Linked DNA regions of Rhodoligotrophos appendicifer. The protein of the gene in region 1 interacts with the protein of each later gene in a pairwise test. Links are inferred from orthologs where the notes say so. Each region holds a gene or a part of one and is shown on either strand. Other genes may lie near its edges.

What was found.
Region 2: the proteins of FKM97_RS08295 (region 1) and FKM97_RS08825 interact in binary tests that used the Escherichia coli proteins (3 or more experiments, as listed by UniProt). The link is inferred for Rhodoligotrophos appendicifer from one-to-one orthologs.

Annotation. Positions count from the first base shown.
Region 1 is NZ_VHKL01000003.1:274,583-289,027, forward strand. The notes cover bases 4,747-7,661. They hold FKM97_RS08295 (cysteine desulfurase family protein), read right to left. Parts: upstream 6,809-7,661; coding sequence 5,684-6,808; downstream 4,747-5,683. Other genes in these bases: sufB (Fe-S cluster assembly protein SufB), read right to left, coding at 4,747-5,645; FKM97_RS08300 (Rrf2 family transcriptional regulator), read right to left, coding at 6,817-7,278; FKM97_RS08305 (alpha/beta hydrolase), read left to right, coding at 7,521-7,661. In the rest of the region: FKM97_RS08265 (HesB/IscA family protein), read right to left, coding at 1-45; FKM97_RS08270 (SUF system Fe-S cluster assembly protein), read right to left, coding at 155-517; FKM97_RS08275 (cysteine desulfurase), read right to left, coding at 528-1,769; Fe-S cluster assembly protein SufD, read right to left, coding at 1,907-3,235; Fe-S cluster assembly ATPase SufC, read right to left, coding at 3,246-3,995; more of sufB, read right to left, coding at 4,176-4,746; more of FKM97_RS08305, read left to right, coding at 7,662-8,174; FKM97_RS08310 (cytochrome c-type biogenesis protein), read right to left, coding at 8,235-8,690; FKM97_RS08315 (heme lyase CcmF/NrfE family subunit), read right to left, coding at 8,693-10,687; cytochrome c maturation protein CcmE, read right to left, coding at 10,684-11,139; c-type cytochrome biogenesis protein CcmI, read right to left, coding at 11,184-12,308; FKM97_RS08330 (sarcosine oxidase subunit beta family protein), read left to right, coding at 12,486-13,736; FKM97_RS08335 (sarcosine oxidase subunit delta), read left to right, coding at 14,041-14,442; FKM97_RS08340 (sarcosine oxidase subunit alpha family protein), read left to right, coding at 14,439-14,445. UniProt on the Escherichia coli protein: Master enzyme that delivers sulfur to a number of partners involved in Fe-S cluster assembly, tRNA modification or cofactor biosynthesis. Catalyzes the removal of elemental sulfur from cysteine to produce alanine.
Region 2 is NZ_VHKL01000003.1:393,692-408,186, reverse strand. Bases 11,531-14,495 are described here. They hold FKM97_RS08825 (sulfurtransferase TusA family protein), read right to left. Parts: upstream 13,143-14,495; coding sequence 12,918-13,142; downstream 11,531-12,917. Other genes in these bases: FKM97_RS08810 (hypothetical protein), read right to left, coding at 14,350-14,495; mobA (molybdenum cofactor guanylyltransferase MobA), read left to right, coding at 13,711-14,340; mobB (molybdopterin-guanine dinucleotide biosynthesis protein B), read right to left, coding at 13,139-13,648; FKM97_RS08830 (DUF4142 domain-containing protein), read right to left, coding at 12,362-12,841; FKM97_RS08835 (GGDEF domain-containing protein), read left to right, coding at 11,531-12,346. Also shown: FKM97_RS08895 (ABC transporter ATP-binding protein), read right to left, coding at 1-70; FKM97_RS08890 (ABC transporter ATP-binding protein), read right to left, coding at 63-806; FKM97_RS08885 (ABC transporter substrate-binding protein), read right to left, coding at 930-2,171; FKM97_RS08880 (ArgE/DapE family deacylase), read right to left, coding at 2,222-3,526; FKM97_RS08875 (IclR family transcriptional regulator), read left to right, coding at 3,697-4,497; FKM97_RS08870 (DMT family transporter), read left to right, coding at 4,494-5,393; FKM97_RS08865 (histidine phosphatase family protein), read right to left, coding at 5,431-6,000; FKM97_RS08860 (PAS domain-containing protein), read left to right, coding at 6,273-7,802; FKM97_RS08855 (response regulator), read right to left, coding at 7,816-8,217; FKM97_RS08850 (LysE family translocator), read right to left, coding at 8,296-8,931; FKM97_RS08845 (aromatic ring-hydroxylating oxygenase subunit alpha), read left to right, coding at 9,218-10,447; FKM97_RS08840 (ester cyclase), read left to right, coding at 10,604-10,981; more of FKM97_RS08835, read left to right, coding at 11,048-11,530. UniProt on the Escherichia coli protein: Sulfur carrier protein involved in sulfur trafficking in the cell. Part of a sulfur-relay system required for 2-thiolation during synthesis of 2-thiouridine of the modified wobble base 5-methylaminomethyl-2-thiouridine (mnm(5)s(2)U) in tRNA.

The DNA.
Region 1 (14,445 bases):
CATGGCCTTGGGACGGGCCCTCAGACGGGACGGCGCAGTGCTCATCGCTCGACTCTCGTTTGCTAACTTCAATCTCTAATATAGCATTGCGGCGGCGCCATACCATGAGGTCTTTCACATCGTGAACCAGCGCCTCACCGCTGCGGCCTGTTTCTCACCAGTAATTCAACGCCGCCCGGGCCTCGTCCGACATCCGGCTTTGGTCCCAGGGGGGATCGAACACCAGGTTCACATTCGTGCCCTGGACGCCGCCCACCGTGTTCACGGCATCTTCGACCCAGCCGGGCATGTCACCCGCGACCGGGCAACCGGGCGCGGTGAGCGTCATGTCCACCGTCACCATGCGCTCGTCATCGATGTCGACCTTGTAGATCAGGCCGAGCTCATAGATGTCGACTGGGATCTCGGGATCGAACACCGTCTTCAAGGCGGTGACGATATCGTCTGTCATCCGCGCCAGTTCCTCCGCGGGGATGACGCTGGCCGTCTCGGCGTCGACTGTGCTGTGCTCATTCATGAAAGGATCCTCAGCTGAACATCCTGGCGGCCGCCTTCAACGCCTCCGCCAGACGGTCCACTTCCTCGAAAGTATTGTACATGCCGAACGACGCCCGGCATGTCGACGTCACCCCGAACCGCGCGAGAAGCGGCTGTGCGCAATGGGTGCCGGCCCTGACCGCCACTCCATAGCGGTCGATCACGGTGGCCACGTCATGGGCATGCGCACCCTCCATTTCGAAGGACAGGATGGCCCCCTTGTGCTGGGCCGTGCCGAAAATCCGCAGCGAGTTGATCTCGCCCAGTTTTTCCGTGGCATAGGCGAGCAGCTGCGCCTCGTGCGCGACGATCGCCTCGCGTCCCACCTCCCGCATATAATCGAGAGCCGCACCCAGACCGATCGCCTGGACGATTGCCGGCGTGCCGGCCTCGAAGCGATGCGGCGGCGGGGCGTAGGTGACCCCCTCCTGGCTCACATCCTGGATCATCTCTCCTCCGCCCTGATAGGGCGGCATCGATGCCAGGATGTCGGCCTTGCCGTAGAGCACGCCGATCCCCGTGGGCCCATAGGTCTTGTGCCCCGTGAACACGTAGAAGTCGCAATCCAGCGCCTGGACGTCCACCACTTGATGCACGGCGCTCTGGCTGCCATCCACCAGCACCGGAATGCCGCGGGCATGCGCCAGCCGGATGATCTCCTGCATCGGGGTGATCGTCCCCAAAGCGTTGGACATGTGCGTGATGGCGACCATCTTGACCTTGGGCCCGAGCAGCCGCTCATATTCTTCCAGGATCAGGGCGCCGCTATCGTCCACCGGCACCCATTGGATCACGGCGCCGCGGCGTTCGCGGTGGAAGTTCCATGGCACGATGTTGGAATGGTGCTCCAACAGCGACAGTACGATCTCGTCGCCCTCCCCGATCACCATGCCGCCGAAGGACTGCGCGACGAGGTTGATCGCTTCCGTGGCATTGCGGGTGAAGATGATCTCGTCCACCGATGGCGCATTCAGGAAGCTGCGCACGCTTTCGCGCGCATCCTCGTAGTTCTGCGTCGCGGCATTGGAGAGGAAATGCAGGCCCCGATGCACATTGGCATATTCGCATTCATAGGCATGCCGCATGGCGTCGATCACCACCCGCGGCTTCTGCGCCGATGCGGCATTATCGAGATAGGTCAGCGGTTTGCCATAGACCTCGCGGCCCAGGATCGGAAAATCCGCCCGGATCGCCGCCACGTCGTAGGAACTCTCTTTCGCCTTCAACAGCATCATCGTCTCCAAGTCCCTCTGCCGTCAGAGGGCGGCGCTAAGGCCCCGATCCAATCTCCGCCCCACATCCTGAGGAGGCAGTCTCGACGGAACCATCCTCATCCTGAGGAGCAGCCGTCAGGCTGCGTCTCGAAGGATTAGCCGCGCCGTTCCAGCCAGCCCTCCGCAAGTCCCGTCAGCCGCTCACGGATGTCGTCGTTCTCGATCCCGTCAAAGGCCTCCTGCACGAAGGCCGCGATCAGCAGCGATTTCGCCTGTGCTTCCGGGATGCCTCGCGCCATGAGATAGAACATCAGCGTCTCGTCGATCTGCCCGGCCGTGGCGCCATGGCCGCAGACGACGTCGTCGGCGAAGATCTCGAGCTCCGGCTTGGCGTCGAACTCCGCCGTCTCCGACAGGAGCAGCCCATGGCTCTGCTGCTTGGCGTCTGACTTCTGGGCATATTGCTCGACGATCAGCTTGCCCTGGAACACACCATGCGACTGGTCGTCCAGCACCACCTTGAACAATTCCCGGCTCACGCAGTTCGGTACCGCGTGGTTCACCACCAGTGTCGTATCGCAATGCTGCTTATTCGCCAGCATGTAGGAACCGGCGACGCTTGCATCCCCGCCTTCGCCGCGGAATTTCACGAACACTTGGTTCCGCGACAATCTCGCCCCCAGTGACGCTGTGAACTCCCGCAGCACGGCGCCCTCGCCGAGTTCCACATTCAGATTGGAGAGATGCACGGCCTCGGCACCCTCCTCCTGCACTTTCACCCGCGTAAGCCGAGCATCTGCGCCGATCCGGGCCTCCGTCACCGCATTGGCGACATAGTCTCCCGGACCGCCGACATGGGTCTCGATCACGGTGAGCGCTGCACCTTCCTCGAGCACGATGACGTTGCGCAGGAGGTTCATGTGCGGCGAGCCATCCGTCACCACGGAGATGACGTCCACCGGCGTCTCGACCGTGAGCCCTGCGGCCACATGCAGGACAGCGCCGTCGCTCAGAAAGGCGCTGTTGAGCGCCGCGATGGGATCTGCATCCGGCCCATAGAGCCGGCCCAGCGTCTCCGTCAGCCAGGCCGGGGCTTCGGCGGGGAGTTCGGCAAGGTTCATCAGCGTCAGTCCCGCGACCGACGGCAGCTCCGAGCGCTGCGCATCGAAGCGGCCATCCACGAAGACCAGCCGTGCCGCTGCCATGCCGGTGAACGGCGACAGCGCCATCAGCGCCTCCACCACTCCGGCTCCAGGCTCGGGCGAAGCGGGAGCGGGCACATAGGCACCGCCGAGATGGCGGCGGAGATCCGTCCACTTCCATTCCTCGATCCGCCGATGCGGCAATCCGGTGGCAGCGAAGCGCGAATAGCCCTCGTCGCGACGCCGCGCCAGCCAGTCCGGCGCGGGATGTTGCGCCTTGAAGGCGGGGAACGCATCGATGAGGGCCGCCTCGGCCCGGGTTCTCTGTACGGCGACGTTCATGATGTCTCCCTCAGGCCGCCGTGGCCTGATATTCTGCATAACCGCTGCGCTCGAGCTCGAGGGCCAACTCCTTGCCGCCGGAGCGCACGATCCGCCCCGCCGACAGCACGTGGACTTTGTCGGGCACGATATAGTCCAGGAGCCGCTGGTAATGGGTGATCACCAGCATGGACCGGTTCGGTCCGCGCAGCTTGTTGACGCCCTCGGCGACGAGCTTCATCGCATCGATGTCGAGGCCCGAATCCGTCTCGTCGAGCACGCAGAGATGCGGCTCCAGCACGGCCATCTGCAGGATTTCGGCACGTTTCTTTTCGCCGCCGGAAAAGCCCACATTGACCGGCCGCTTCAGCATCTCGGGCGAGACGTTGAGTGCACTGGCCTTCTCCCGCACCAGCCGCATGAAGTCCGGCATCGGGAGCTCTTTCTCGCCGCGCAGCTTGCGCTGGGCGTTCAGCGCCGTCTTCAGCAGCTGCATCATGGCGACGCCGGGGATCTCGATCGGGTATTGGAACGCCAGGAAGATGCCGGCCGCGGCGCGCTCATAGGGTTCCATCTCCAGGAGGTCCTGGCCCATGAAGCTGATCGAGCCCTCCGTCACCTCATAGTCCGGCTTGCCCGCCAGCACGTAGGAGAGCGTCGACTTGCCCGACCCGTTCGGCCCCATGATCGCATGCACCTCGCCGGGATCGATCGTCAGATCGATGCCCTTCAGGATCTCGCGATCATCGATGGTCACATGCAGGTTCTTGATCTCAAGCATTTCTCATGTCTCGCATTCGTTAGTCTTCTCCCCGCAGGGAGAAGTTGGACCATTCGGCGGTCCGGAAAAGGGGAGCGGCAAGCTCCGAAACTCAATTGTCACCGCCATCCCGGCCTCGAACCGGGATCCGGGGCCGCAAACGAACGCGACCCTTGTCCAGGACGCCAGGGCCGCGGCCCATCATCCCACGCTGCCTTCCAGACTGATCCCGATGAGCTTCTGCGTCTCCGCCATGAATTCCATCGGCAATTGCTGCAGCACGTCGCGCACGAAGCCGTTGACGATGAGCGCCACCGCCTCCTCTTGCGACAGCCCGCGCTGCATGACGTAGAACATCTGGTCATCCGAGATTTTCGACGTCGTCGCCTCGTGCTCGAACTGGGCCGACGAGTTCTTGGCTTCGATATAGGGCACCGTATGCGCCCCGCACTGATCACCGATCAGCAGCGAGTCGCATTGGGTGAAATTTCGGGCGCCGGAGGCCTTCTGATGTGCCGTTACCAGGCCGCGATAAGTGTTTTGCGACCGGCCGGCGGCGATTCCCTTGGAGATGATCCGGCTCGAGGTGTTCTTCCCCAGATGGATCATCTTGGTGCCCGAATCCACCTGCTGGCGGCCATTCGAGATGGCGATGGAATAGAACTCGCCGCGCGAATTGTCGCCGCGCAGGATGCAGCTCGGATACTTCCAGGTGATCGCCGAGCCGGTTTCGACCTGGGTCCACGAGATCTTGGAATTCGCACCCCGGCAATCACCGCGCTTGGTGACGAAATTGAACACGCCGCCTTTGCCTTCGGCATCGCCCGGGTACCAGTTCTGCACGGTCGAATACTTGATCTCGGCATCGTCCAGCGCCACCAGCTCGACCACGGCCGCATGCAGCTGGTTCTCGTCGCGCATCGGCGCCGTGCAGCCCTCCAGATAGGAGACGTAGGAGCCCTTGTCCGCGATGATCAGCGTGCGTTCGAACTGGCCGGTATTCTTCTCGTTGATGCGGAAATAGGTGGACAGCTCCATCGGGCAGCGCACGCCCGGCGGGATATAGACGAAGGAGCCGTCGGAAAAGACCGCCGCATTGAGCGAGGCGAAGAAGTTATCCGACGAATTCACCACCGTGCCGAGATATTTCCTGACCAGTTCGGGATGTTCGCGCAAGGCTTCCGAGATCGCACAGAAGATCACGCCCGACTTCGCCAATTCCGCCTTGAACGTCGTCACCACGGAGACCGAATCGAACACGGCGTCCACGGCCACGCGCCGGTTTTCGACGCCCGCCAGCAGCTCCTGCTCCTTGAGCGGAATTCCGAGCTTTGCATAGGTCGCCAGCAGTTCCGGATCGACGTCCTCTAGGCTTTTCGGCCCGTCGCCCTGTTTCTTTGGCGCGGCGTAATAATAGAGATCCTGATAGTCGATCTTCGGATAATCGACCCGCGCCCAGTCCGGCTCTTCCATGGTGAGCCAGCGCCGATAGGCATCCAGGCGCCATTCCAGCATCCAGTCCGGTTCACCCTTCTTGGCCGAGATGAAACGGACGATGTCCTCGCTCAGCCCTTTGGGGGCTTTGTCCATCTCGATTTCGGTCGTGAATCCATATTTGTACTTGTCGACGTCGATCGACCGGACTCTTTCGATGGTTTCGAGATCAGCCATTGTTCTTCCTCATCCAAACTTCATCCGCGCCTGCCCTATCAAGCCGCGCGCCGAGCACTCCGTTCGATTACCGTCTTCAGCGCGGCCAGCGCCCGCTCAATATCAACCTCTCGGGTCGACCATCCGAGGCTCACCCGGATCGCACCCGCAGCCAGATCCTGCGCCACGCCCATGGCCTGCAGCACATGGCTGCGTCCGACCTTTCCCGACGAGCACGCCGAGCCTGAGCTCACCGCCACCCCGTCGAGATCGAGTGCGATCACCAGCAACTGGGCGGTGAGGCCCGGAACCGCAAAGCAGCTCGTATTCGCGAGCCGTTCGAGCCCCGCCCCGAAGATCACCGCATCCGGCGCCAAGTCGACCAGTCCGGCCTCGAACCTGTCGCGCAGAACCGTGAGCCGCGCGGCCTCGTCTCGTACCCTGGCCGCATCCGCGGCCGCACCGAAGCCGGCAATGCCGCAGATATTCTCCGTGCCCGCGCGTCGTTTCTTTTCCTGCCCGCCGCCCTCGATGAGTGGCGTGAGCGTCAGCCCGTCTCGCGCCACCAGCGCTCCAACGCCCTGGGCTGCGCCGAGCTTGTGTCCGCTCAGCGACATCATGTCGACCCCGAGGATCGGCCAGGCAATCGGCGTCTTGCCGGCGCCCTGGACGGCGTCCGTATGGACGAGCGCCTGGTGCTGCCGCGCGAGTTCGACCACCTGCGCCAGGGGTTGCACGATGCCCGTCTCGTTGTTTGCCATCATCACCGAGACGAGGCAGCGTCGCTTGTCGCGCGCCAGCACCCGGTCCAGTCGATCGAGATCGAGCACGCCCTCGGCGGTGACCGGAGCCACATGGACCTCGGCGCCCGCGGCCCGCGCCGTTTCGATGACGCTGGGATGTTCGATGGCCGAGATCACCAGCCGCTCCACGCCGGCCCCCTTCAGGGCCAGCGCATTGGCTTCCGTGCCACCGCTGGTGAAGGTCACCATGTCGGCGCTGGCACCGACCAGGGCTGCGACCTGCGCCCTCGCCGTCTCGACGACACTGCGCGCCAGCTGACCCTCGCGATGGACGGAGGAGGCATTGCCGCCTGCGTCTAGCGCTGCAATCATCGCCGCCCGCGCTTCCGGACGCAGGGGAGATGTCGCATTATGGTCGAGATAGCTACGCATTGCCGTCATGTCTTCATCTAATGCGTGAGTTCGAGCGCCGGCGACTTCACCACCGGAACCGTGCGTCCAAGCACGCGCTTGTTGATCACGTCGGCGAGGCTGACCGAGGCCAGGAACACATGGATGTGCCGCCCCAGCTCCTCCCACAGATCGTGGGTCTGGCAGCGCGAGCCGCCGACGCAGCCGATGGGCGAGCCGCTCTCGCACCGTGTCACCTTCAGCGGCTCGTCCACCGCGATGATGATGTCGGCGACGCGGATATCGTCCGCCGTCCGTGCCAGTCGATATCCTCCACCGGGCCCGCGGGCGCTGTCGACCAGGCCGCCGCGCCGCAATTTCACGAACAGCTGCTCGAGATAGGCCTGGGAAATTCCCTGCCGATCGGCGATCTCTGCAAGGGTCACGGCGGCGCCATGGGAATGGGTCGCGATATCGGCCATTGCCATTACCCCGTAGCGCCCGCGTGTACTGAGCTTCATGCTCTGGTCCTCTGCTGAGTCCGCCGCGGTTCCGAGAAAGCTGGAGCCATGTGCGAATGACTTGAAATTGCCGGCCCGGCCTGTGATATGAACGCAGGCGGCGGGCTCCGACGCACCCTTGAATTATTCTAAGGTGCATATAGAAAACCTGACCGCGCAAGTCAACTAATGCCCGACGTCTTTCCATATGCTGAAAGTGTCGATCATTCTCGAAACGTTCAAAACACAGGACTGAAAGTGCGATGCCGGAAGTGATTTTCAATGGACCGGCCGGTCGCATCGAGGGCCGTTATCACCATAATAAGGGCCCCAACGCGCCGGTTGCGATCATCTTGCACCCGCATCCCACCTTCGGCGGCACGATGAACCATCCCATCGTCCACGCGCTCTACTATGCCTTTGTGAAGCGCGATTTCTCGGTCCTGCGCTTCAATTTCCGCGGCGTGGCGCGCAGTCAGGGTGTCTTCGACAATGGCGCCGGGGAATTGTCCGATGCAGCCTCCGCTCTCGATTGGGCTCAGGTGATCAACCGCGATGCCCGCACCTGCTGGATCGCGGGCTTCGATTTTGGCTCCTGGATAGCCATGCAGCTCCTCATGCGCCGGCCGGAGATCGAGGGTTTCATCTCGGTGGCGCCCATGGCCAACCACTACGATTTTTCGTTCCTCGCCCCCTGCCCAGCCTCGGGCATCTTCATCAATGGCGACAAGGATTCGGTCACCTCGCCTGAGCATGTGAATACGCTGGTGAGCAAGCTGAAGACCCAGAAGGGCATCCAGATCGAGCACCGTCCGATCGTTGGCGCGAACCATTTCTTCGAGAACAAGCTCGATGAGCTGATGGAGGTGGTCGAGGACTATATCGACCGTCGCCTGGCCCAATCCGAAGCCGCCTGACGGTACGGAGCCATTCCGGAGGGGTCGGCAAGCAGTGTTTGGCGGCCGAGCAACGCCGCCTCACTCCCCCAGCAGCCTCTCCAGGCGCGCCTGCTCCTCCACAGAGAGCGGCGCCTCCGGTTCTTTTCCGCGCATCCGCCGCCGCTGCATCGCCACCAGGCTCACCCCGGCCAGCAACAGCACGAAGGGCGTCAGCCACAGGGCCCAGGTCGCGGGTTCAAAGCGGGGCCGCAGCAGCACGAATTCGCCATAGCGCGAGACCACGTAGTCGATGATCGTCTCGTCGCTGTCCCCCGCCGTCAGCCGCTCCCGGATCATCAATCGCAGGTCGCGGGCCAGCGGTGCATCCGAATCGTCGATCGACTGGTTCTGGCACACGAGGCAGCGCAGCTCCGCCGACAGCGTCCGTGCCCGCGCCTCGAGCGCGGCATCCGGCAGCACCTCGTCCGGCTGCACCGCCAAGGTCGGCACGGTCATTGCCAAGGCCAGGAGGCTCGCCAGGATCAGTCGCCGCATCATCAGGCCTGTTGCAGCGAGCGGCCGGGCTTCGCCTTCGCCGGCATCGGCGCGCCGATGCGGAAGCGCCGGTCGGTGAGCGAGATCGCCCCGCCCAGGAACATGATCCCCGCGCCGATCCAGACCAGCGGCACCAGCGGGTTGAAATAGAGCCGCACCACCCGGGCACCCGCCGGGGCATCGGCCTGGGAATCGCCCATGGCGAGGTAGAGATCTCCAGACCAGAAGGGATGGATGCCCACTTCCGAGGTCGTCTGGCCGCTGGGCTGGAAGGTCCGCTTGGAGGGTGTCAGGAGGCTCACCACCCGGCCGCCCGATTCGACCTTGAACCGCCCCTGCTCGTCGCGCCAGTTGGGCCCGCTGACCGGCACCGCCCCTTCGAAGGTGACGGTGGCCCCGGCCATGTTGACCACCTGTCCCGGCGCCATGACCAGAACCTGCTCCTGCCGCCAGGCGGTCACGCCGACGATTCCCAGCACCATCACGCCGACACCGGCATGGCCCAGCACCGAGCCGAAGGTCGAGCGTGGCAGCCCCACCAGCCGCCGCAGCGAGGCTGCCGGCCTGTCCTGGCCGAGCTTGGTCCGGAAAGCGAGCTCTGCGAAGGCTCCGGCAATGAGCCACAGCCCCAGCGCGATCCCCAGTGGCGCCAGCATCGGCCCCTCGGATTTGAGCGCAAACGCGATCCCGCCGCCGAGGAGGGCGATCAGCGCCGCAGCCCAGAGCCTTTGCACCGCAGCCCAGGCATCCGCCCGCTTCCAGGCGAGCATCGGCCCGATCGGCACCAGCAACAGCAGGGGCAGCATCAGCGGCCCGAAGGTCAGGTTGAAGAAGGGGGGGCCCACGGAGATCTTGGCGCCCGTCAGCACCTCGAGCGCCAGGGGATAGAGCGTTCCCGTCAGCACCGCGGCCGCCGCTGCCGCGAGCAGCAGATTGTTCACGACCAGCGCACTTTCGCGGCTCACCGGCGCGAACAGCCCGCCCTGCTTCAGCTGCGGCGCGCGCCAGGCAAACAGGCTCAGGGCGCCGCCGATGAACAGGCACAGGATGAGCAGGATGAAGACCCCGCGTTCGGGATCGACGGCGAAGGCATGCACCGAGGTCAGGACGCCCGAGCGCACCAGGAACGTGCCGAGCAGGCTCAGCGAGAAGGCCAGCACCGCCAGTAGGATGGTCCAGACTTTCAGCGCATTGCGCTTTTCCACCACGACCGCTGAATGCAGCAGTGCGGTGGCCACCAGCCACGGCATCAGCGAGGCGTTTTCCACCGGATCCCAGAACCACCAGCCGCCCCAGCCGAGTTCATAATAGGCCCACCACGAGCCCATGGCGATGCCGACCGTCAGGAACATCCACGCAGCCAACGTCCAAGGCCGCACCCACCGTGCCCAGGCGGCGTCCACCTGCCCGCCGATCAGGGCGGCGGCGGCAAACGAGAACACGATCGACAACCCGACATAGCCCGCATAGAGAAAGGGCGGGTGGAAGGCGAGCGCCGGATCCTGCAGCAGCGGATTGATGCCGTTGCCGTCCACCGGCGGTGGCATCAGCCGCTCGAACGGATTGCTCGTCAGCAGGATGAACAGCAGGAAGGCGAGCCCGATCATACCCTGGACGCTCAGCGTCCGCGCCTTCAGCGGCAGCGGCAGATTGCGCCCGAACAGCGCGATCAGCGCGCCGAACAGCGACAGGATCAGCACCCAGAGGACCATGGAGCCCTCATGATTGGCCCACACCCCCGAGATCTTGTAGAGCAGCGGCTTGGCGGAATGGGAATTCGCCCAGACGAGACGCACCGAGAAATCCGAGACGACGAAGGCATAGGTCAGCGCCAGAAACGCCGTCGCAATGAACACGAACTGCGCCAGCGCCGCCGTGCCGGCGACGCCCATCATCCGCGCATTGCCGCGTTGCGCGCCATAGAGCGGCACGAGCGCCTGGTAGAGCGCCATGACGGTGGCCAGAACCAGCGCAAAATGTCCAGCCTCGATGATCACTGCGTCTTCACCGCCTCACCGTCCTTCCACACGCCCTTGGCCTTCAAGGCATCCGCGACCTCGCGCGGCATATAGGTCTCGTCATGCTTGGCGAGCACCGTATCGGCCGCAAACCCGCCTTGTCCGTCCAGCGCGCCCTCGGCGACCACCCCCTGTCCCTCGCGGAACAGATCCGGCAGGATTCCGGCATAGACGACGGGCAGGCTTTTGTCCGTATCGGTCACCGTGAACTGGATGCGTCCGTCTGGCAATTGCTTGACGCTGCCCTGCTCCACCAGCCCGCCCAGCCTGAAGCGCTGCCCTGGTGACACCTTCAGGGCTGCTTCGCTGGGTGTATAGAAGAACACGATCGTATCGCTCAGCGCATAGAGCACCAGTCCGGCGGCGACGCCCAGCACCGCCAGTCCCGATCCGATGAATGCCCCTCGCCTCTGCTTCCTCGATAGTGCCATCGTGTCTCTTCGCTTTCATCGTGCCGGTCGAACCGGCTGCCGTTCTATCCTTCGACCCCCAGCGCCTTGCGCGCTTCCGCGATGCGCGCCATGGCCGCCTGGTCGTCCTTGAACCGGCCGGCCGCCGCATTGAGCGCGGCCTTCGCCGCCTCCGCCTCGCCCAGCACCACCCGCGCCCTGGCGAGCCGGAGCCAGCCCTCCAGATCATTGCCGTCCTGTTCGAGCCGTGCCGCCAGCCCGTCCACCATTTGGCGGATCATCGCCTGCTGGGAGACTGCATCCTGCGACGTCACCGCCTCGACCTGCCCCTCCGACAAGGCGGGCGCCGCATCTTGCCCCGCGACGCTCCGGATCGGCGCCTTGGTCTGGTCGATATTGGCCTGCACGAAGCCGCGCCAGGGCGCGTCAGCGGGAGCCTCCGCGATCAGCTTTTCCCAGCGGGCCAGGGCCTCGCTCGTTTTGCCGTCCTGCTTCTCCGCCATGCCCAGGTAGAAATCGGCCTTTGCCTGTTTGGGATCGGCCTTCAAGGCCGCGCTGAACGCCTCCCGCGCCCGCTCGGAGACGATCCCGCCATCGGCAAGCGTGGCCGCTTCGCCATAATTGGTCAGCATGTCCGGGCTCTCGCCCTTGAAGCTCATGATCCGCACATAAGCGTTGGCGGCGTCTGCATAGCGCCCCTGGCGCAGATAGACCGGCGCCACCACGCCCCAACCCTCGGCATCGGTGGGATTGTCCGCCAGATGCGCCTCCACACGCGCCACCAGGGCGTCGAAATCGCGGTTCTCCAAGGCATGTGCCATGCGCTCCGCATGGGGTACGCCCGGCATCAGCGGCTGGCCCAGCGTCAGATAGGCGGCAAGGCTTAACAGGGGAACGCCGATGAGCCCGGCCAGGAGCATGGGCCTCACCGGCCCCTCCCGGCGGACGTCCTGTGACCGGTCGGCAGCAGCGATCAGCCGCCGCGCCACCTCGGTGCGGGCCGCCTCCGCCTCGCGCGGTGCGATCTGTCCGCGTCCGAGGTCCTGGTCGATCTCGGTCAACTGGTCCCTATAGACGGCTACCTCTTGATCCGCCGCGGTCGGGCCTGCCGCATCGGCGCGCACCAAGGGCCAGAGCACCGCCACGAGGGCGATGGCAGTCAGCAGAGCAACGAGTATCCACAGACCCATCGTATTCAACCCGGTCGACCGAGCACGCCTCTGCGTGGTCCGGTGTCGCAGTTCTGGCTCCCTGCGTCGCAAACCCGTGGGCTCGGCAAGCAGCCGGTGTTAAGTTCCAACCGACAAAAAATCCAGGCGCACGCGCGCGCCGAAATTCCCAGGATTCTGGGCCGGGCCCGTGAGACCATGAAGCCTTACTCGATTTTTTCTCTCGCACGCAATGCGTTGAACTATCACAAGGACTGGAGCCGCGCCTGGCGCAGCCCGGAACCGAAACCCGCCTATGATGTAGTGATCATTGGCGCCGGCGGCCATGGCCTGGCCACGGCTTATTATCTGGCCAAGGAGCACAAGGTCACCAATGTTGCCGTGCTCGAGAAGGGCTGGCTCGGCGGCGGCAATACCGGCCGCAACACCACCATCATCCGCTCAAATTACCTCCAGGACGAGTCCATGGCGATCTATGAGCTGTCCCGCCAGCTCTATGAGGACCTCTCCCAGGACCTGAACTACAACACCATGTTCTCCCCGCGCGGCCTCTTGATGCTGTGCCAGACCGAACATGAGCTCCGCGCCATGAAGCGCACCGACCATGCCAACCGCCTGGCCGGGATCGACGCCCGCATGATCGACCGCGCGGAGGTCAAGCGCCTCGTCCCCATCATTAATGACGACATGAACTGCCGCTATCCGATCCTCGGCGCCTATTACCAGCCTCGCGGTGGCACCGGCCGCCACGACGCCGTGGCCTGGGGCTATGCCCGCGGTGCCGACAGCCGTGGCGTCGACATCATCCAGAATTGCGAGGTCTTCAAGATCCTGCGCGATGGGGGACACGTCACCGGCGTCGAGACCAGCCGCGGCACGATCCGCGCCAGGAAGGTGGCGGTCGTCACCGCCGGCAACACCTCGCCCATCATGCAGTCGGCCGGCGTGCAGATGCCCATCGAGAGCGTCTGTCTCCAGGCCCTCGTCTCCGAGCCGATCAAGCCGGTGATCGATGTGGTCGTCATGGCCAATACCGTGCACGGCTATATGAGCCAGTCCGACAAGGGCGAACTCGTCATCGGTGGCGGTGCCGATCCCTACAACAACTATTCCCAGCGGGGCTCTCTACCGGCTCTGGAACATACGGTGACGGCCCTGGTGGAGACCTTCCCCATCATCTCGCGCCTTCGGATGCTGCGCATGTGGGGCGGCATCGTCGACATGACCGGCGACCGTTCGCCGATCATCGGCAAGACCGACGTCCAGGGTCTCTACGTCAATTGCGGCTGGGGCACCGGCGGCTTCAAGGCGATTCCGGGCTCGGGATTTGTCTTCGCCGACACGGTGGCCAATGACCGTCCTCACCCCATCGCCGCGCCCTTCGGCCTCGACCGTTTCGCCCAAGGCCGCCTCATCGACGAAAGCGTCGCCGCCGCGGTGGCCCACTGATGCTGACAACCCTCCCCCCACCCCCATCCCGGGCCTTCCCCCCACCGTCATCCTCGGGCTTGACCAGAGGATCCAGGATCCCAGGGGAATGCGTATGCCGCTTGGCCCTTCACCCTCGGGTCAAGCCCGAGGACGACGCCCAAAAAGGAGCCATGCGGCGCATCCCCTCTCCCCTTGCGGGAGAGGGAGGGGCCCGTTGCGCCAGCAATGGGAGGGTGAGGGGCACCCTTAGACAACCCCGTTGCGCCAGCGCTGGGAGGGTGAGGGGTCGCCGCGCGCTCCCCAGTCAAACGAGAGGCACCGAATGCTCCTGATCACCTGCCATGTCTGCGGCGCCCAGGGCGACGAGACCGACTTCCATTACGGGGGCCAGGCCCATGTCCGGCGCCCCGCCACTGCTAACCCTGAGGACATCAGCGAGGCCGCCCAGCGCGACTACATGTATACCCGCCTCAATCCGAAGGGGCTTCATTTCGAGCGCTGGCGCTGCGATCGCGGCTGCGGCAAGTGGTTTCACGCCGCCCGTGACACCGTCACCATGGCCTTCGCGGCGACCTATGGAGTGACCGAACGTCCCCCGGCCCACATCATCGCGATGATCCCCGAGACGAACCCCTGGCACGGCGTCTTCACCGAAGCCCCCGTCTCGGAGCCTCATCCTGAGGAGGCCCATCGGGCCGTCTCGAAGGACGGAGAGCCCTCATGACCG
Region 2 (14,495 bases), 110 kb from region 1 along the record:
CCCAGAGCACCTGGTAGTCGCCATAGAGGACGTTCAGGTCTTCGACCTGAAGCATCGGGGCCTCAGCCATGCTCGGTCGCCTCCCCGAGATAGAGCTCGATCACCTCAGGATGGCGCGCGATCTCCGCAGGCGTTCCCTCGGCCATGCGGACGCCCCGATTCATGAAGATCGCGCGATCGGCCAGTTCGTTGATCACCCGCATATTGTGCTCGATGATGACCAGGGTCAGCCCCTCGCCGCGCAGACGCTGCACGAGCTCGATGAGGCCGGGAATGCTTTTCTGATCCACTCCGCCGGTCACCTCGTCCAGCAGCAGCAGCTTCGGCCGGGTCGCCATGGCGCGCGCCATTTCGAGGCGCTTGCGCTGGCCGGTGCTCAGCCCCTTGGCCAGAACATCCGCCCGATCCGCAAGCCCCACCATGTCCACATAGCGGCGGGCATCCTTCCGGGCCTCCGCCATGGAGCCGTTATGGGCGAGCGCCCCGACCATGACGTTCTCTTCCACCGTGAGTTCCTGGAAGGGCTGCGTGATCTGGAAGGTGCGGGCCAGGCCGGCGCGGCAGCGACCATCCGGCTTGACCCGGGTGATGTCCTGGCCGTCAAAGATGATCCTGCCGGCATCGGGCGCATGCACTCCGGCGATCACATGGAAGGTCGTGGTCTTGCCCGCGCCGTTCGGGCCCATCAGGGAGAGGATCTCCCCGGGCGCCACGGTCAGCGAGAGGTCGTCGATCGCCACGATGCCGCCGAAGGACATGGTGATGCCTTCGACCTTCAGGAGGGGATCGGGCGCAACGTTCGGCATGGGTTCGAGGCTCCGATGGGCGATCGAGCGAAGAGACCGTCGGGAAAGGCGCGCGAGGCGCCCGAGCCGGGAACGGCGCGAGAGGCGCCCGAGGTCACTGGAACTCGGGCGCGCGGCAGCGGACTATTCGACCGGCTTGAACTTGGCGGTCGCGGTGGACTCAGGCCAGATCACGTAGCTGACGCCGTCCTGGATCTGGGCCATGGGCACCGGCAGGAATTCGGCTCCGACCTTGGGCGTGTGGTTGGCCGTGTCATAGACATAGCGGGCGATCACGCAAGGGGAGTCGGTCTTGGCGAAGGCTTCGGAGATCTTCGCGGGCTCGATGGATCCCGCCGTCTTGATGTTGTTGAGCAGCATGGTCATCTGGCAATAGCCCTGAGCGTGGTCGCCATTGCCGTTGACCCCACTCAATTCCTTGAAGGTCGCCGCGAACTCCTTGTGCTTCGGGTTGTTCTTGGGATCGAAGAAGAGCGGCGTCCAGAGAAGGCCGTTGGCCGCAGCGCCGGCTCCCGTCAAGAATTCGGGGCGGATCGGATAGTAGACCGCAAGGTGCAAGGACTTCAGCCCCTGTTCCTTGATCTGCTTGACGAGCGCGATCCCGGAATTGACGGAGGTGAAGATCGAAATCAGCACGTCGGGCTCGTCGCCGCGCAGCTTCGACAGCTGGGGATAGAAATCGGCGTGGCCGAGCGGCACCGTTTCGCTCGATGAGACCGTCCAGCCGCCCTCCTTGAACAGGGGCTCGGTATATTCGACATTGGACTTGCCGTAGTCGGTGTCCTCGACGACGAAGGCGATCTTCTTGCCCGCGGGCTTGAAGCTGCCCTGCTTGATCAGATCATCCACCGTCCCATACAGAGTCGCGGCATAGGCATCGCTGTTGAAGCTCGACTTCCAGAAGTTCGCAAAGCGCTCCTGGTCGGCTTGAATCTTCTTGGCGATCTCGATCGAGACCGGCTGGCCGCTCATCATGAACTTGCCGAAGCTCGGGGCCACCTCCATGATCGCCAGCGTCACGGAACTGGCGATGGTGTCGCCGACCAGGACGTCGACATTGTCGCGGGTGAGAAGCTTCTGCGCGGCGCTTACCCCCACCTCCGGGCGCGATGCACTGTCCTCGAAGATCAGCTTGACCTCGCGCTTTTCGCCATCGACCTCGATGCCGCCGTCCTTGTTGGCCTGGGCTGCCGCCGCCTCATAGGCCTGGCGCATGGAAATGCCGGAATTGGCGGCGGGCCCGCTCAGCGGACCGATAACGCCAATGGTCAGATCGGCGGCCGAGACTGCGCCGGCCGATGCGAATGCCGCGGCGGAGAGCGTCGCCGCAACCGAGAAACGTTTCAGGTGACGTCTGAGGCTCATCGAATAACTCCCCTGTTCTGATTTTAAAATTGAGTTTGGCGATCGGTGCTTCAGTCTACCGCCACTGCCTCCGCCAGAGGCTCGGTGCCACACCATTCGGCGATGAACAGCGCCATGGCGGCCGTGATCCGCTTCACCGACGAAATGCTCACGCATTCATCGAATCCGTGGATGTTCCGGGAAACCGGCCCGTAACACAAGGCTGGAATTCGGTCGTAGAGCGCATAGACGCGGGTATCGAGATAGGCCGGCGTGACCAGGGTCTCGAGCGGCGTGCCCGTGGCGGCCTCATGGGCCTCGCCCAAGACCCGTTCCGCCGCCGAGCCGGGCGCGAGCACATAGCCCTCGGTGTGGAAACCATTGACGGTGACCTGGGGCGGCATGTTGGACAGGAACGGATCGTGCCGGGCGAAATCCGCAACACGCGTGCTGATCTCGCGCGCCGCGGCAGCTGCATCCACGCCCGGATAGATGGCGATGCGGCAATCGATGCGGCACCAGCAGGGAACCGAGGAGGCCCAGTCGCCGCCCTCGATCTTGCCGATGTTCAAATTGATGGGGTGCGGATCGTTTTGGAAGTGCTCGTGGTCGACCTTGCGGTCGTTCCATGCCTGCTCCAGCTTGCGCAATTCGCCGATGACGCGATAGGCGGCATCAATGGCATTGGCGCCGGCGCCCATCTCGCGCACATGCACCGGCAGACCGCGCAGCTCCACCTGGAACCAGATCACGCCGGCATTGGCGCGGACGAGCTTCTCATCCTCCGGCTCGGGGATCAGCACCGCATCGGCCTTGTAGCCGCGCAGATGGGTCATGAGCGCGCCATTGCCGGTCGATTCCTCCTCCACCACCGACTGCACATAAAGGGTGGCGGCCGGCTGCAGCCCGATGCGGCGGAGCGCATCCAGGGCAAAGATGTTCGCCGCCGCGCCGGCCTTCATGTCGGCGGAGCCGCGGCCGAACATCCAGTCGCCGACGATCTCGCCGCCATAGGGCGAATGCTGCCACATGGCCTCCGGCCCGGTCGGAACCACATCCAGGTGCGACTGGAGGATCAGCGAACGGCCTGTTTCCGTCCGGGGATGGTGAATGCCCACGACGATCGGCGCGCGCGAATGCTCCTCCGACCACGGCGATCCGCCGGGATGGTGCTCGATCGCCGCGCGGTCCATGGGGAAACGGTCCATGGCGTAACCGCGCCTTTGCAGCTCCCGGAACGTGAAATCCTGGACCGTGTGCTCGGCGCCCCGGACCGAGGGGAAAGACACCAGCTTCTGCGTGAAGGAAAGCTGTTCGGCAAATCCGTGTGCGACGGAGTCGATGATCGCGCGACGCAGATCCGGAGCAAGCGCCATTCCCTCTTCCCCTCCTGCGGCGGCGACCTTTTCGGGTGCGCGACCGGTCCCTGCAGCACAGCTCCCTGTGAGCCCTCAGAGGCCAGCCTATGAAAGCTCTTTACAGCGTGTCAAGACGTGGCACTCTGTATCACGCAATGACACAGGCACTCGACAGATTCAGAACCGACATGGGAACGCGGTCCGAGAGGGGGACGACGTCTCCGCCCGGCGTGCCGCTCGTCCGCTCAGTGGAGCGCGCCGCCCGGCTCCTGCGGGCCTTTACGCCCGGCCAGACCCATCTTTCCCTCGCAGACCTGTCCCGCCAGACGCAGCTCGACAAGAGCACGGCGCGCCGGCTGCTGCATACGCTCTGCGTCCTGCAGTTCGTCCATTATGATGAGATCACGCAGACTTATGCGCTGGCCCCGGCGCTGCTGACGCTGGTCCCGGCGGTGGATTACGGCCGCGAGCTGCGCGACGTCGCCGAGCCGGTACTCGCCCGACTCACCGAACTCACCGGCGCGAACGCCTTCTTGTGGTCCTGCTTCGGCGGGCAGGCGCTCTGCCTCGACCGGGTCAAAGCACGCGACCTGCAGATCGAGGCCCAATGGTCGGCGATCGGCACCCTGATTGCGCCGAACTGCGCGGGGGGCCCGCGGGTCATCCTCGCCTATCTCAGCGAGGAGGAGCGGGGCAGGGTCCTGCGCGGCGTCTTGCCCAAGCACACGATCTTCTCCCGAACCGACCCGGCCATTCTGGAGGCCGACGCCCGCGTGATCCGCGACCGCGGCTGGGAACTCGCCGTCGACGATTATATCGTGGGTCTCGCCGGACTCGGCGTTCCGGTCTTCGATCGGAGTGGCCGCTTCATCGCCAGCATCAGCATCACGACGCTGTCACCGCGGCTGCCGATCGAGAATGGCGAGCCGCGTCACCTCAAGGCGATGCTGGAAGCAGCCGCCGAAATCGGAGCCCGCTTCCAACCATGAAACTGTCCACACCTTCCGCCCGGCCCCTGCATCTGGCCGGCGTGCTGATCCTGGCCGTCTTCTGGGGGCTGAATTGGCCGGCGGTGAAGATCGTGCTCAACGAGATCTCGCCCTGGACCTTCCGCGCCATCGCCCTGACCCTGGCGGGGCTCGCCCTGGCGGTGACGGCGCTCATCCGCGGCGACAGGCTCTCCGTCTCGCGCCGCGAGATCGCGCCGCTCCTGCTTGCGGGCCTGCTGACCATCGCCGGCTTCAACCTGTTCCTCGCCTATGCCCAGCTCTTGGCGCCGACGTCGCGGGCCGTGATCGTCACCTTCACCATGCCGGTCTGGGCGGTCATCTTCGCCCGGATCTTTCTTGCCGAGCCCCTGAGCTGGCAGCGGCTGGTCGGGGTCGGGCTGGGTGTGGCGGGGCTGGCGGCACTGTCCTCGCCGCTCGTCGCCTCGGGCGGCTTCAGCATCGGGCTCCTGTTTGCGCTGTGTGCCGGCATCTCCTGGGCCCTGGGCAGCGTCGTGACGAAGAAGTGGGCCGTCGCCGCGGCGCCGCTCACCATCGCCACCTGGCAGCTGCTCACCGGCGCCGCCTTCGCCATTGGAGGCATGCTGCTGTTCGAAGGCGTTCCCGTCTATCACCCGCTTGCCGAGAGCACCCTCCTGGCGCTGGCCTATCACGTCGTGGTGGCGCTCATCCTCGCCTATGTGCTGTGGTTCACGATCCTGCCGCGCCTGCCGCTCGGGCTGGCCAGCCTCGGAACGCTGCTGGTGCCGGCGATCGGCGTCGCCAGCGCCATGCTGATCCTGGGCGAGCGCCCCACGCCGATGGATTATGCGGGCCTGTTCCTGATCACCCTGGCCGCATTCAGCATTCTCCTGCCGTCGCGACCCGTCCCGACATGAGCCGGTGCCGGACAGGCGCCTCAGGCGTGCAGCCGGTCTAGGGCTTGAGGCTGCCGAGGATCACGAGCTCGTCGCCCTCGGGCTTGAGCACGATCCCCTCGCCGGAGGACGGGACGCGACCCGTCAAGGCGGTGATGTTCACCTGATGGGTGCTGACGAACAAGACGCCCGGGCCGCGCCAGGCCAAGAGCAGCGCGCGCGCCGCCCGGGTCTGGGCCTCGCGGGACTGCTGGTTGCCAAAGAAGGAGTCGAAGGCAGGCTCAACCTTGGCCCGTCCCGGGAAAGCGAGGTCGGCCGTCTCCCTGGCCCGGCACCATCGGGAGGTGAGGACTGCGCCGGGTGCGACGCCGCGGTCTCGAAACCGCGCCCCGATCTGCCGGGCCTGGGCGCGTCCCGCCTCGCTCAGATTGCGCTGGGTCGAACAGTCCTCGAGGGACATGCCCGGGGGATCGCCGATGCCGGGGGCGGTGGCGTGGCGAAAGAGGACGATGCCATCAGCGGACAACGCCTGCCAGGCGGCGTCATCGGGTCCCGCCGCAAAGCCGGGCGCCGGCAAGAACGCGGCCAAGAGAGCGAAGGCCAGCGACAGGAGATCGCGACGGATCATGGGCAGTTTTCCTTCTCGCTGCACCGGGCAAGGGTGCAGCCCAGACGACTTAGTCGTGCCCCGCACCATGCCAAAGGGCGGTGGGATTGTCGATTTCACGTCCTCGTCATTGCACGCAGCCGATCGCGGCGATCGCGGCGGTCACAAGGAAATCACCGTCGGCGGTGGGGGCGGAGGGAGCGAATTCCCATGTTCTACGTTTGTTGCTGTACGGGCGAACACGCGATAGGGCTCAACGCCCAGACGTTGCGTGCAACAGTGAGTTTCCATGCATGGTGAGAGCGGTTGTCGGGGTCTGCGAGCGGGATCGTCTTGCCACGCTTGCGGAACACGATGTCGAGGGCTTGACGGAGGACGACGGCCTCGACGACATCGCCGCCCATGCCGCAGCCCTGTGCGGAACGCCGATCTCGCTCGTGTCCCTGGTCAAGGAGCACCAGCAGGTGTTTCCGGGGAAGCTGGGGCTGGAGGCGCGGGAGACCTCGCGGGAAGTGTCCTTCTGCGTGCACGCCATGAGCGGCCCGGAGATCATGGTCATTCCCGATGCGCGGCGGGATGAGCGGTTTACCGACAACATCCTGGTGACCGGCGCCCCGCATATCCGCTTCTATGCCGGCGTGCCTCTGGTCTCGGAGGAGGGGATCCCGCTCGGATCGCTCTGCGTCATCGACACATCGCCCCGGGAGGGACTGACCGCCCTGCAGCGCCAGGGGCTCACCCTGCTGGCGGAGAACGTCATGCTGCGCCTGCATGCGCGGCGGACGGCCAAGCGCCATACCAGCGCGCAGCGGAACGTGGCGCTTGCCCTGTCGGAGAGCGAGCAGCGGTTTCGCATCCTTGCCGACACCATGCCGCAGATGGTGTGGTCGACGCTCCCGGACGGCTATCACGATTACTACAATGCCCGCTGGTATGCGTTCACCGGCATGGTGGAGGGGACGACCGATGGCGAAGGGTGGAACGGCATGTTCCATGCCGACGACCAGGACCGGGCCTGGACCATCTGGAAGCGTTCCCTGGAAACGGGCGAGCCCTATGAGATCGAGTACCGCCTGCGCCACCATTCCGGCGTCTATCGCTGGGTGCTGGGGCGGGCCCTGCCGATGCGGGATGCGACCGGGGACATCACGCGCTGGTTCGGGACCTGCACCGACATCCACGAGCACCGGCTGCTGCTCGAGCAAAGGGAGATCATCTCCCAGGAGCTCAGCCACAGGATCAAGAATATCTTCTCGGTGATCAGCGGCCTCATCACGTTCACAGCCCAGGCCCATCCGCCGATCAAACCGGTGGCGGATGATCTGAGGCTGCGGATCATGGCGCTCAGCCGCGCCCATGATTTCGTGCGGCCACACAGCGCGGCCTCACGGCCCGCGGCGCAGCAGACCAGCCTGCACCGGCTGCTGGAGCAGATCCTGCAGCCCTATCAGGACACAGAGAAGGCCAGGATCACCATCCGCGGCTATGATCCCGAGATCGACGACCGGTCGGCGACGCCGTTTGCCCTGTTCTTCCACGAATTGGCGACCAATGCCGCCAAATATGGCGCATTGTCCCGCCTCGAGGGGACGATCGAGATCGCTGTCGAGGATGACGATGACACGGTCCGCCTGACCTGGCGCGAATTGGGGGGACCGGAGCTTGCCGTGTCACCCGACTATCGCGGCTTCGGCAGCCGTTTGCTGGAGCTCAGCGGGAAGAGCCAGCTTGGAGGGTCACTGGAGCGGAGCTGGCTGCCCAGCGGCCTGGAGGCGACGCTTGCCATCCCCAAGACATCGCTGCGGATCGCGGCCGCCGGGTGATCGGCGACGCGACCTAGGGGCCGAAGACCGTGACGTCGGCTTCCGCCGCGCGGGCGTGGTCGATGCGGCCATAGCCGAGGGCCGCGGCGGCGAGAATGCTCTGGTCCGAGAAGGGCTTGCGAATGAAGCCGATGGCCGTCTCGGCGGGTGGGTCGATCTGGGCCGGATTGGCGGTCACATAGATGACCTTGACGCCCTTGCGCGCCAGATCGGCGGCGATCTCGGGCCCGGTCATCCCGTCGCGGAGATTGATGTCAACGAAGGCGAGCTCGGCATGATCCACCGCGGCCAAGGCCTCATTGCGGTCTGCGGCAATGGCTGCCACGCTGTAGCCCTGTTCGCAGAGAATCCGCTCGATGTCCAAGGCGACGAAGATCTCGTCCTCGACGATGAGGATCGGCTTTTCCGGGTTCATGCTCAATCTCGGTCATTGATCATGCCGCGACAACGCAGGATGTGGTGGAGTCGTTCCGTTGCACCCACATGATGATGGTCAGGCCCAGCCCAGGCCGCGGGCGGCGCAGGAGACGGCAGCGAGGCTGAGGATGCCGGCGGCCGTGGCTTTCAGGGCAGCGTGGGCCCGCACCGCCACCCGGCGGATGGAGGGCCGCGAGAGCCCCAGGGCCGCGGTGACATGCCAGAGGATTTCGGGAATGCCGAACAGCAGGGCGAAGACCAGGATGCTGGTCCCGTCGGTGCCGTGGCCTGCATAGGGGCCGACAAAGGCCGCCGACATGAAGGCGATGGTCAGGGGATCGGAGATGGAGATCACCATTCCGGCGGATAAGAGAGCCCGGGGCGAGCCCTCGCTGCACTCGGCGAGATCCCCCGGCGCTGCGGAGCGCAGCAGCCGGACGGCGGTCCACAGCAGGGCCGCGGTGGCGAGGAAGTACAACATATAGGCCGGCACCCATGCGGCTGCGTGGGTGGTGAACAGAGCGACAGAGACCGCCAAGCTCACGGTCCCCAGGCTGATGCCGATGATGAAGGGCAGGGCGGCCCTGAAGCCGTGGAGGGAGGCCAGGCAGCCGATGGCAATCATGATCGGACCGGGGACGATGAGGATGATGAGATAGGCCGCAACGATCTGGGCCGGCCCGTAGCCGAGAAACCCGCTGATGCCCGACATTGGTGACCTCCGAAGTGACAGGTGCCGGTGGTCACGGTCGGACGTTCCAGGAGGCTCGGCGGTGGCATTTGCCACACATGCAGAAAAAGGGGCGGAGAGAGGGCCGCATCGGCCTTGCGATCGTGTCGCAAGGACCCGGGCCCAGGCGAGATGGAAGTGCCGGTGATTTCGCGCTAGATTGCAGCGTGACCGTCGATGCAGCGTGATGCCATCCGCGCGATTTCGCGCCTTGCACATTCTGCTCGGGTTCTTCTATTCCATACCAGAGCAAGCCTGGAGTGACCCAATGAGTGTGGTTGCCTTTCCCCAGACGACAGAGACCGGCGACGGCATCGATCTCTTGGTCGGCGCCCATCGGCCCGGCCATGGGCTGGCACGCGCCTTCTACATGGATCCGGCGATCTTCGAGCGGGACATGGAGCGGGTGTTCCGCCGGCACTGGCACTGTCTCGGGCATGAGGCCATCATCCCCAAGCCCGGCGATTTCGAGCTGTTCCACATCGAGAACGAAGCGATCATCCTGAGCCGCGGCCAGGACGGCGTCATCCGCGCGATGCTGAATGTCTGCCGGCATCGCGGCGCCGAGGTCTGCACGAAGCCCAAAGGCAATGCGCGGTCCTTCGTCTGCCCCTATCACGCCTGGACCTACGGCAATGACGGCAGCCTGAAAGCCGCCCGGCTGATGCCGAAGGATTTCGACCGCTCGGCGCATGGCCTGAAGATGCTGACTGTGCGGGTGGCGGAAGGCCTCATCTTCCTGTCCTTCGCCGAGACGCCGCTCGATTTCGAACCCATCGCCCAGGCCCTGCGGGCCAGCTGCGGCCAGTATGGCTGGGGCGAGGCGCGGGTGGCGCATCGGGAAAGCTACAAGATCGACGCCAATTGGAAGCTGGCGGTCGAAAATTACGTCGAATGCTATCATTGCGGACCGGCGCATCCGGAATATTCCCTGACCCATGCCCTGGAGCAGCCGCTGGAGATGATCGCCAAGCTGAACGAGGCGATGGAGCAGCGCACCTGCGCCCTCGGGATCGAGATCATCAGCGGCGACAATTGGCGCAATTCGGTGGGCGGCCACGAGGCCATCCACACCTTCCGCTATGCGCTCTATGACGGCGTCTCCAGCGGCAGCCAGGACGGCTCACCGGTCGCGCCGCTGATGGGGCGCTTCACGCAATTCGACGGCGGGGTCACCTCCGTTCATCTCGGCGGCACGAGCTTCCTCGTCTGCTACCCCGATCACGGCATGATCTATCGCTTCATCCCGAAGACGACGGACAGCTGCGAAATGGAGCTGATCTGGCTCGTGCGCGGCGATGCGGTCGAGGGCGAGGACTACGACCTCGACAAGCTCACCTGGCTGTGGAAGGTGACGACGGAGGAAGACAAGAAGATCATCGAACACACCGCCCGGGGCGTGCGCTCGCATTACTTCACGCCCGGGCCGATCGCACCCATGGAGCAGAACGAGCTGCGCTACATCAACTGGTATCTCGAGGAGATCAGCCGCGCCTGACCATCAACCCGCTCGGGGGCAGGAGCGAGCGGGCTGGGCGGAGGCCTGTCAGACGATCCCGGGCCGGCATCGGCCTTGTGCTGTCTTGTGGCCGGGAAGATGGTGAGGGACGGCGAGGGTCCGTCCCTGTGATCCGTTTGTGGGAGAGGGGTTAGGATGGGTGCGGAACAGACGCGGGAGTTCGCCGAACGATTGATGCGCGAGGTGTGGATCCCTTACGACCACACCGCGATGGACCGGTTCTACCATCGCGACATGATCGGCCATCATCGGCAGCAGACCCTGAGCTTCGAGGATGTAGGCAATCGGCTGCAATGGGACGTGCCGAACTTCCTGGAATCCAGCTACGACATCCGCGACATCGTGGCGGAAGCGGACAAGTTCGCCATCCGCTTCGTCTTCGAATGCCTGCTCTCGGCCACGAAAACGCGGTTTTCGACGGAGGTGATCTATTTCTATCACCTGAGGGACGGCAAAATTTCCGAATTCTGGCTGCTGAGCGACGGCGACTTCGATTATAAGCAGCATCTTTGACGGCCGCGGTGCACACCCGGCCTGGCTGAATCATCAAGACATTCGAGAAAGGGGCTGACCTCGGAGATGAGTTCGTCACTGACGTTGATGAATTGCTTCCTGCTGCTGGCGCAGGCGCTGCTTTATTTCGCGGTCATGGCAGCCCTGTTCCGCCTGCGGCGACGCACCGGCATCGGGCTCTTCGTCTGTGCGCTCGGGGTGATGCACTTCCTGGAGAATTATCTGGCCAGCGTCTTCTACATCGCGCTGCCCTTCGGAGTGATCTCGCCGGGATCGACCATCCTGTTCTCGGGCAAGCTGGTGATGCTGCTCCTGCTCTATATCAGGGAGGATGCCGTCACGGTGCGCCAGCCGATCTATGGCCTTCTGGTCGGCAATTTCCTGCTGGTCGCGCTGGTGATGATCCTCCGGCAGCACGAGGTGGTCGCGGTCAATGACGGACGCCTGCCGGACATGGCGTTCATCGACGAGGTCGGATTGTTGATGGTGTGGGGCACCATGCTCCTGTTCATCGACGCGATCGCCATCATCATGCTCTATGAAAAACTCGGACAATGGCTGGGCCAGCATCTGCTGCCGCGGGTGATGATCGCCTCCAGCCTGGTCCTGACCTTCGACCAAGCCGGATTCTATCTGGCGCTGCATTATCTGTATGGAGCGCCCGTCGAGGTCTTCCTCGGAGGGTGGGTCGCGAAGATGGGCGCCAGCGTGGTCTTCAGCATCCTGCTCGTCGCCTATCTCCATCGCTTCGAACGCATGGCCCTGACCGCAGAGCCGCCGCTCAACGATCTGTTTCAAATGCTGACCTACCGGGAGCGATATGAATCCCTGGTGCTGAAATCGGCCGTCGACGGCCTCACGGGGCTGCTGCACAGGGGACGCTTCGAGGAACTGGGCCGCGAGGCCACCGCTACGGCGCAAAAGCGGCGCTCCCATCTCTGCCTGCTCATCATCGATATCGACCATTTCAAGCGCATCAACGACCAGTACGGACATGCCGTGGGAGACAAGGTCTTGATGCTGGTGGCGGAGGTGATGCGCGAGGAGACGGATCGCACGGAGCAGCTGTTCCGGGTCGGCGGCGACGAGTTTGCGGTCCTCACCACGAGGCCCTATGCCCAGGCCATGCAGGTGGCGGAAAAGATCCGCCACGCGATCGCTGCCCGGGTGCGCTATGAGGGGCAGCCGGTGACCATCAGCATCGGCGTCGCCCAGGGGAGCGGCAATCCGAATCTTCCGCAGCTCTACATGGCCGCGGACAGCTGTCTCTATGCGGCCAAGTCGTCAGGGCGCGACAATGTGCGGGGCATCGAGGAGCTCGCGCATGGAGAGGCCGCGGCGGAAGCGGTCCGGACGCTCCACTGAATTCACTCGACGGCGTCAGCCGCGAATGGCCTGCGCCTGCTTCAGATGGTCCTCAAGCTCGGGCAGCGTGTCCTTGGCGAATTTGGCGATCTCGTCACCGCCATCTGCCTGGTCCGCATAAAGTGCGATGGCCTCCTCGTGGCCCTTAATCATCACTTCAAGGAACTTCGCGTCGAACTCATGGCCGGTGAGGGCGGCGAGCGCCTCGGCGGTCGTCTGATCCTTCTCCGCGGGCTGCGTGGGCGGCGTCAGGCTGAGGACCTTGGCGAAGTTCTCGGCCTGCTTGTTGGCCGCGCTGTGCGCCGAGATCATCATTTCGCCATAGGCGCGCACCTTCTCGTCCTTGGATTTCTCCAGGGACAGCTTGCCGAGGGAGATTTCCGCCAGATTGATCTCGATGGCGCGGGCAACAAACTCCTTGTCGTCCATATCGGCAGAGGCGGGTGTGGCGAGAATGAAGACTGCAAAGAGGGAGGTTAGGATCCGGGACTTCATGGACGCGCTCCAGTCATGAGTTCGCGGGGGGCGAGTGAATAACGGCGGCTTTCCGGGTTCGTTCCGCTCATGTTCATCATCCCCGCTCGATGAGAAAGACCCAAAGATCCCCGTTCCTCTCGGAAGAGAGGAGATGATCGCCGCTTTCCCGGACGAAATTGGGGATGTCGATCGAGGCAAGAGGATCCGTGCAGGTGACCTCAAGACGCGATCCCGAGGGCAGGGCCCGGAGCGCCTTGCGGGTCTTGAGGACCGGGAGAGGGCATTTCAGGCCGATGAGGTCGAGCTTTGACTCGGTCATGATTTCAAGGCGGCGAGAGGCTGAGCGGATTTGAGCAGGAGATCGGCGATCGCATCCACATCATCGAGAGCGGCGCAGGGGGGCGCGTCCTGGGGAACGACATCCGTCACCAGCCCCAGAATATGGGGATCGTCGGGGTAAAGGAAGGGTCGACCATTCGCAGTCCGATGAACCTCGACCTTGGCGTGGGCGGAAAACTTGAAGCCCTCCACGATCACCAGATCCACCGGCGACAGGCGTGCGAGAAGTTCCGGCAGGGCGGGCTCGGGCGCATCGCGCAGCTCGTGGATCTGAGCCCAGCGACGGGCGGAGGAGATGATGACCTCCGTCGCACCGGCTTGGCGATGGCGCCAGCTGTCCTTGCCGGGGATGTCGAGATCGAACTCGTGATGGGCATGCTTCAGGGTGGAGATGCGCAGGCCCCGGGCGCGGAAATGCGGGATGATGCGGGCGATGAGGGTCGTCTTGCCGGCGCCACTCCAGCCTGCCAATCCGATGAGCCGCATGCCACCCCGCGCGAAAAATGGTATCTGGACAGTTTCGGCGACAGGGTCAAGCCAGGCGGGCGATGAAGACAGGTGGGCGCGCAGACACGATCGGCGTGGTGCTGGCGGGGGGACGCTCGCAGCGAATGGGCGGCGGTGACAAAGGGCTCCTCGCGATCGGCGGACGGAGCCTGCTCGAACGGGTGATCGCGCGGCTCGCGCCGCAATGTGCCGGGGTCGTTGTGAATGCCAATGGTGACCCCGCGCGGTTCTCCGCGTTCGCGCTGCCGATCGCTGCCGACAGCGTGCCGGGATTTGCCGGACCGCTGGCGGGGCTGCTGGCCGGGCTCGACTGGGCAGCGGCGCATCACCCGGAGATGCCTCAGGTGGCCAGTGTTTCCGGGGACTGCCCGTTCCTTCCCCGGGATCTGGTGTCGAGGCTCGCCGAGCAAATGCAGAGCGCCGGAGCGCCCATGGCGATCGCACGATCGGGTGCGCGACTGCATCCGACCGTCGGCCTGTGGGATGTCTCACTGCGCGAGAACTTGCGGGAAGCGGTCCTGCAGCGGGGTCTGCGCAGGGTGCAGGACTGGCTTCAGAGCTTCGATTACGTCGTCGCAGACTGGGAGACGACACCGATCGACCCCTTCTTCAACGTCAACCGGCCCGAGGACCTGCAAAGGGCGGTGCAGTTTGCGGGACTGGTCGACTGACCGCGGGCGTCAGGTGGCCGCTTCGGCGGCGCGTGGGGCCGACCGGGTGCGTTTGGCCGGACGCGGCTTGGCCTCTGCTGCCGTCGAGGCTGCGGCGGGCGCAGACTGCTTGGCGGCGCGTTCCGAGCGGCGGCTGCGTTCGCGATTGGCGCGGC